Regions from separate parts of the Bacillus sp. 3255 genome, predicted to be linked through region 2. Evidence: riboswitches for the same ligand, from Rfam matches in the RefSeq annotation. Region 2 holds a riboswitch; the other holds the start of a gene.
What was found. Region 2 has a riboswitch for thiamine pyrophosphate ahead of J2X61_RS23115 (ECF transporter S component). Riboswitches for the same ligand answer to the same signal wherever they lie in the genome.
Positions count from the first base shown of each region.

Region 1: linked by a shared signal. The riboswitch ahead of J2X61_RS27360 (thiamine phosphate synthase) and the one ahead of J2X61_RS23115 (ECF transporter S component) in region 2 are both predicted to bind thiamine pyrophosphate.

Region 1 covers NZ_JAVDUS010000020.1:178,760-182,172, reverse strand. Annotated here, with positions in the region: gene J2X61_RS27365 (bile acid:sodium symporter family protein) at 63-1,046, opposite strand; TPP riboswitch at 1,210-1,308, shown strand; gene J2X61_RS27360 (thiamine phosphate synthase) at 1,446-2,093, shown strand; gene thiO (glycine oxidase ThiO) at 2,077-3,276, shown strand; gene thiS (sulfur carrier protein ThiS) at 3,260-3,413, shown strand, end outside.
Region 2 covers NZ_JAVDUS010000016.1:106,922-110,334, forward strand. Annotated here, with positions in the region: gene J2X61_RS23110 (ABC transporter ATP-binding protein) at 1-629, opposite strand, end outside; gene J2X61_RS23115 (ECF transporter S component) at 635-1,222, opposite strand; TPP riboswitch at 1,321-1,431, opposite strand; gene J2X61_RS23120 (methyl-accepting chemotaxis protein) at 1,486-2,967, opposite strand; gene J2X61_RS23125 (DUF3105 domain-containing protein) at 3,117-3,413, shown strand, end outside.

The DNA of each region.
Region 1 (3,413 bases), on a different contig from region 2:
ATCTCCAATTCGCCCAGTGGGCGGCTGGAGTCATGCAGGTCTGGAATCGGCAGCTCCTAAAATTAAACTTGTTTAATACCGTTCATCGTTAGCTCAGGCATATCGCGTTTCAAGGCATATCTGCGGTTCAGCAAATAGCCGAAGAGCGAGGCCAGCGATTGCTGGAACAGCATCCCGAGGACGACGGGAATCGCTACCGGCGGCGGGAAATAAGCCACGGCAAGCACGGCGCCGGCACTAATGTTGCGCATACCGCTGTTAAATGTAAGCGCCACGACTACGTCCCGGTCCCATCTCATCAGCTTCGCGACCAACCATCCCAGCATGTACCCGAGGGAAGCCAACGCAAGCACAAAAGCGGCCAGCCCGAGCAACCCGGCGTTCAAATCGCGCAGATAAGGCGCAATGACCGAGCTGTTGATGGCGACGACGATGCCCATGCATATTTTGGAGAACGGACCTAGACGGCCGCTCCACTTCTCCTTAATGCCGCCTTGCGTCCATTGATTCAACAGCATGCCCAGCAAGGAGGGGACGACGATCATGAAGAACAGCCCTTTCATCATAGCGAGAGAATCCATCTGCACTTTGGTGCCGACGAGCGCGGATAAGGTGTAAGGGACGACAAAAGGCGATAGAACAGTATCCACAAGAATGATGGATAAGGTGAGCACAATATTACCGCGATAGATAGCTACCCACACGAAGCTCGTGATCCCGGTCGGAATAGCTGCGGCAAGGATGAGTCCCGTAATGGTCAGCGGTTCGTTACTGTACACGGCATGGCCAAGGCCTAGTGCGATCAACGGCATCCCCACATGCAGAACAATTAGTGTAAAGATCAACGGGAGGGGCTGTGTGACCACCTTAACGAATTCCCGGAAGCTGGAGCTAATGCTGCCCGAGAATGTCATGAAGGCGAAGAGCCAAGGGGATAAGTAAGTGAATCCCGACAAATGACTGCCCAACAGGACACCGATAAGAACGCTGATTGGCGTGATGAGGGGCATGATTTTTTCTAATTTCCGATTCAATTGTGGCAGCATCTGGGTGAACATCCTTCCTGAAGTAACACATGATAGAAGTCCGAGTTAAGCATTCTCCCCATTATAAAAGCAATTTGCAGGAGTGACTAGGATAAATGCGGTGGAAATTTTTTTATTTCCAAGCGCTGGATACCGTGTTATGATAAATGACAACTGAATACCAATGTATCCCTAGGGGCGCCGTAAGGCTGAGACAGAGCAATCTGAACCCTTTGAACCTGAACTGGGTCATACCAGCGGAGGAAAGTGGAAACCGGACTTTGACGCCACATCTGTGCATGTGATTTATGCGGCTACCTGCAACCACTTTTCTTTGGAAAAGTGGTTTTTTTGCGTCTTGTACGCCCATGAGGGATGCGGCTGCATGAAAAATTACATGGCAAGGAGGCGGATTTCACCATGTCCGGGCACGAATTGCACGTCATCTCCAACGACAGGCTGGCATGGAGCGAGCTGGCGGCAATTGCCACTAAGATTCATCCGTATGTCACGGCTATCCATATTCGAGAAAAAAAGAAGCCCATGGATGAAATTTTCATTGGTCTACAGTACTTGCTGGACCAAGGGGTGCCAGCGCAGCGGTTATGCGTTAACGGGTTTCCTTGGATGGCGGCGGCTGCCGGTCTCGGCGCGCTGCATATGCCGGAGAGCTCGCCGCCGTTCCCGGCGATTCGCGAAAGCTGCGGCGGCTGTTGGAAGCGAGCCGGCATATCCGTCCATAGCGCAGAGGAAGCGGTTAAACGGGAGCGCGAAGGTGCGGATTACGTGCTCTTCGGCCATATGTATGCGACGAATTCGAAGCCGGGCCTGCCGCCTAGAGGGCTTGAACAGCTGCGTGAGCTTGCCGCTCAAGTGACGATTCCCGTTATCGCAATCGGCGGCATCACGCCTGAGCGTACACGGGAGGTGTTGGATGCCGGAGCCTCCGGTATTGCGGTGATGAGCGGCATTTGGGAGGCGGCGGATCCCGTAGCTGCAGTAAATGCGTACCAACATGAATTGCAACGTGATGAAAATAGAGGTGAGCTGAATGCAGCATACAAGTAGCGTCATTATTGTCGGCGGCGGTGTTATCGGCGCTTCCATCGCCTATTATTTGGCGAAGCGCGGCCGGTCCGTCACGCTGCTGGAACGGGGCAGGCTCGGGACGGAGGCTTCGGCCGCCGCAGCCGGCATGCTCGGCGCGCAGTCCGAGATGGAGGATACGGGCCCTCTTTTCAGACTGGCCCGCTTGAGCAGGGCGATGTTCCCGCAGCTGAGCGAGGAACTGAGAAGCCTCACGGACATCGACATCGGCCTCGTCCGCGAAGGACTGCTGAACGTTGCGCTCAGCGACGTTCAGGAAGAGGAGCTGCGCGCCAGAGCGAAGCTTCAGCGCGCAGCAGGCCAAAGAGCGGAGTGGCTGAGCGCAGCGGCAGCCGCAGAGCTCGAACCCGCGCTGAGCAGATCGACGCGCGGAGCCCTGTACCTGCCGGATGACGGGCAGGTGGAGGCGCCGAAGCTGGCGGCGGCGTTCGCGCAGGCAGCGCGGGCACTCGGGGCGAAGCTGCGGGAGTTCGCCCAAGTGCAAGGGCTGCTGACGGAGCGGGGGCGTGTCGTCGGGGTTATGACAAGCGAGGGCCCGCTGCACAGTGAGCAAGTCGTCGTGGCAGCAGGAACATGGAGCGGTCACCTGCTTGCTGGCATCGGGGTCGATCTGCCGGTATATCCCGTGAAAGGGGAATGCTTCTCGGTGCTGGCCGGGAAGCGGGAACTGCACAAGACCCTGTTCACGACGGGCTGTTATATCGTGCCCAAAGCCGGAGGGCGCTTGCTGGTCGGCGCGACCGTGGTGCCGAACAGCTACGACCGCAAGGTGTCGCTGGCCGGGCTCGCCGATCTCATGGAGCGAGCCCGGGGGCTGATGCCGGCGATCTCCGCTGCGGAGTGGGAGACGGCTTGGTCCGGTCTGCGGCCCCAGACCCCCGACGGACTGCCGTACATCGGCCGAGTGCCGCAGTACGAAGGGCTGTATGCGGGTTGCGGCCATTACCGCAACGGTATTTTGCTCAGCCCGGCTACCGGGCAAGCGATGGCGCAGCTGATGAGCGGCGAAGCGGATGCTGCGGTTGGGACCGAGGCTAACGCAGAGGATGCAGCCTTACAGGCGGATCTGAAGGCGTTCAGCCCGGAGCGGGCCGGCGGCCGATTACAAGGAAAGGAGCTGCAAAGCCTTGAAACTGCACATTAACGGTCAACATGTGGAGGTTCCCGATGCGATCCGAACGGTCGAGGAGCTGCTTGCCCATTTTGAGCTGCAGGACAAAATGCTGGTTGTGGAGCATAACCGGAACATTTTAGAAAAAGTAGATCACAGGAAAGCGGAGC
Region 2 (3,413 bases):
CCTTCCGGCGAGAGGACGATCAGCCGATCGACCAGATCGAGAATACCGTCAATTTTGTGCTCCACGATGACCAGCGTTTTGTCGGCGCTGACGGACCGGATCGTTTCCCATACCAGCTGCGTGCCCTCTTCATCCAACAAGGCGGTTGGTTCATCGAGGAACAGCACCTCCGGCTCCAACGCCAGCACGCTGGCAATGGCGAGCCGCTGCTTCATCCCTTGGGATAGCTGGCTGATCAAGGTATGCGAATCCTCCAGCCGCAATCCTACCAGCTGCAAATAGTGTTCGATTTGCGCCGGCATTTCCTCTCTCGGCACCTGCATATTTTCCAGTACGAACGCAATCTCTTCATCGACATAAGGCATGCAGAACTGAGCATCCGGGTCTTGAAACACATAGCCCCACCGGCTGGGCACCGCAACATGATCCGCCTTGAGCGGGAGTTCGATAATGTCGGGGACGATCCCGCTCAGTACCTGGAGCAGCGTAGATTTGCCGCAGCCGCTCGGACCGAGCAGCAGCACCTTCTCTCCCGGTCTCACCGACAAGGAAACCCCCTGAAACAACAGGGGGACCTCCTCTCCGGGATATTTCAACTTCAGGTTCGTAACGCCGAATTTTCCGCTCATGCCCATTACCCCAATGCGTCGTAATCTTTCTTCGAAACGGGACGGACCAGACTAAGCACACCGGTACGCGCGAGCGCTCCTGCCAAATAATAAGCGAACACACCCGCGATAATCGCCGATCCGGCCAGGCGCAGTCCGATAAATAAGCAGTAGTTCCAGAACGTCAACTGATCGATATAGCCGTAGTACTGATCGACGAGCAGCGACAGCGCCGCGGAAGCGAAGGCCGCCAGGACCGTCACGCCGACGTTGACCTTGCGATAGAGGAAAAGTGCAAAAATCAGCTCCGCGCCGAGTCCTTGAAGAATCCCATACACCAATGTCGATACGCCCCAAGACCCGCCGAGCAACGCCTCAATCGTCGCTGCCGCAACTTCCGCCAGCAAAGCGACCCCCGGCTTGCGGATAATGAGGAAGGCGAACGTCCCTGCCATAAACCACATGCCATAGCTGAGCTGCTCCGCATGCAAACCGATTGGCTTCATCAAATCGTACATCGGTCCCCAAATCCGGTAAATCACCCCAAATACCGCCGCGATCACGATGGTGACCAGAATATCCGTCAATTTCAATCCTTTAACCCCTGCTGCCATCTGCTTTCCAACTCCTTCTCTTGTATCGAATATGTAAAATGAGATAGGCGAACACGCAAAAAAGCCCGCCGGAATGCGGCAGGCATAAAATTAGTGCAGACGAAGGCACTCGAATTCTCTACGCTGGCATTATCCAGATCAGATTAAACGGTCAGCGGCATAAGGCCGCTATCTCAGCCTGACTTCATCAAGCACCCGTGTTGCTATTCATTTGGCTTAACTGTAGCCCATTCTCCGGTATTTGGCAATGGGTTTCGCGAATTTTATTTCTCGATCAGGTGCTGCAAATCCTGCGCCAAACCGTTCAGCTGCCGGATGCTGTCGACAATATCCTCCACTCGCTTCTGCTGCACTTCCGCGCTTGCCAGCACTTGCTGCACCGATGCGGCAGACTGCTCGGTAATTGCTGCAACGGACGTCATTTCCTCCGCAACCTTCTGCGAGGAGCGCTGAAGCTGCTGATTCATGCGCTGCAAATTCTCCGCTTGCTCCATCACTTCTGCTGTGTTCGTGTTGATGGTTTCGAACAGCAGGTCCACGCTGTCCGCTGATTTCTTGCCGGACTCTACCGCTGTTTTACCCGCTGCAACCTTTGCAACGGCTGTCTCCACCTTCTGCTGAATCGAGCCGAGAATTTCGGAGATATCGGCGGACGCTACATGCGCGTTCTGCGCAAGCTTGCGAATTTCACCGGCGACGACCGCGAAACCTTTGCCGTGTTCGCCGGCGCGCGCGGCTTCAATAGAAGCGTTAAGCGACAGCAGGTTCGTCTGATTGGCAATGTCGGCGATCGTGGTGACGATATGGCCGATTTTCACATTTTCATCGTTAACTTCATTCATAATGCTCGACGTTTCCGTGACGATTTCCGTGATGTCCTTGATTTTGTGCGACAAGTCCCCCATCTGGTTCTTGCCTTCGTTCGTCATGTTCGCCGTATCCCGGGACCGGCCGCTCATCGTATCCGATGCGGACGAGGTCAGCTCGACCGTCTCGTTCACCTCTTGAATCGCCGAAGTAATATCGGTAATGGAGGAAGCTTGGGACTCGATGCCAATCGAAATTTCCTGGAAAGCTGCAACAACTTCCTCTGTAATGCGGCCGGTAACGGAAGCATTCTCATGCAAAGTTGTGCTGGAGGACCCAAGCACATCTGTCGTTGTCCGCACCCCTGCCAGCATCTGTTCCGTCTTCAAGCGAGAGGCTTCGGATTCCTTCGCACTCCGAGCCACACTGGCCAGCATCCGCATGCCGATCTGCCCTTGACCGATCAGCGCGATAATCGTCAGCACATAGAAAGCATTGATTGAAATATAGTCCATAGGTCCTGACAAGGTGCTGCAGAAATGGTTCATGTTCACTAGCCCGATCACACCGGTAAGCAGCAGTGGACGGAAATCCATATACAAGGATACCAAGGCCAAACTTAAGTACAGAATCAGCATGCCGGACAGCGACGTACTATGAGCCATAAAGAAATAAGAGATCACATTAAGGCCTATCGCAATGATGTATTTCGTGTAAGAAATCCAGATTTTCCTCCAGATTATAATGGTGCACACGAGCGCAATAGGCGCTCCGAATGCCAATAACGTCAGCACCACGTCCGCCAATCGATAAGACGCTCCCATGCCAAGCGCCAAGCATGCCCAGAGCAGCTTCACCATCAGCCCGTTTCTTCTATGTAGTTCCAAAAGATGATCCGACAAACGCATTTCCCCCTCGTCGCAAACAAAATTAGACATTTTATTACATCATTCAACATATACCGACGTAATCCTCTTTTGCCTAATGCCAAATTGTATATTCCCTATATTGCATTTGACTTATGGTTCATTTTAAAACTACAATATGTAGTGTCTAATAGATTACTCATAAAGGAGCTCATCTTATTATGGAACACTCCACGCTGCAGGACGGGTCCGGCGTTATAGCCATCTTGCTCTACATCGGGCTGGCCCTTTTCATCTTGGCCGTTATCGGCTACGTATTTGCCGCTAAGACGCGCAAAGCCAACACAAGCAAGCTGAAGAAAGCGGAAAAGCAAACGCTGCAGAAAAAGCTTAAAACCTGGCTGATTCTCTCTCACACGCTTCTCATCCTGTCCATTTGTTCGTTTGGGACCTCATTGATTCAATACTCCTCCAGCAAATACAGTGTCGAGAAGCTGAACTATAATGCGCCTATCCAA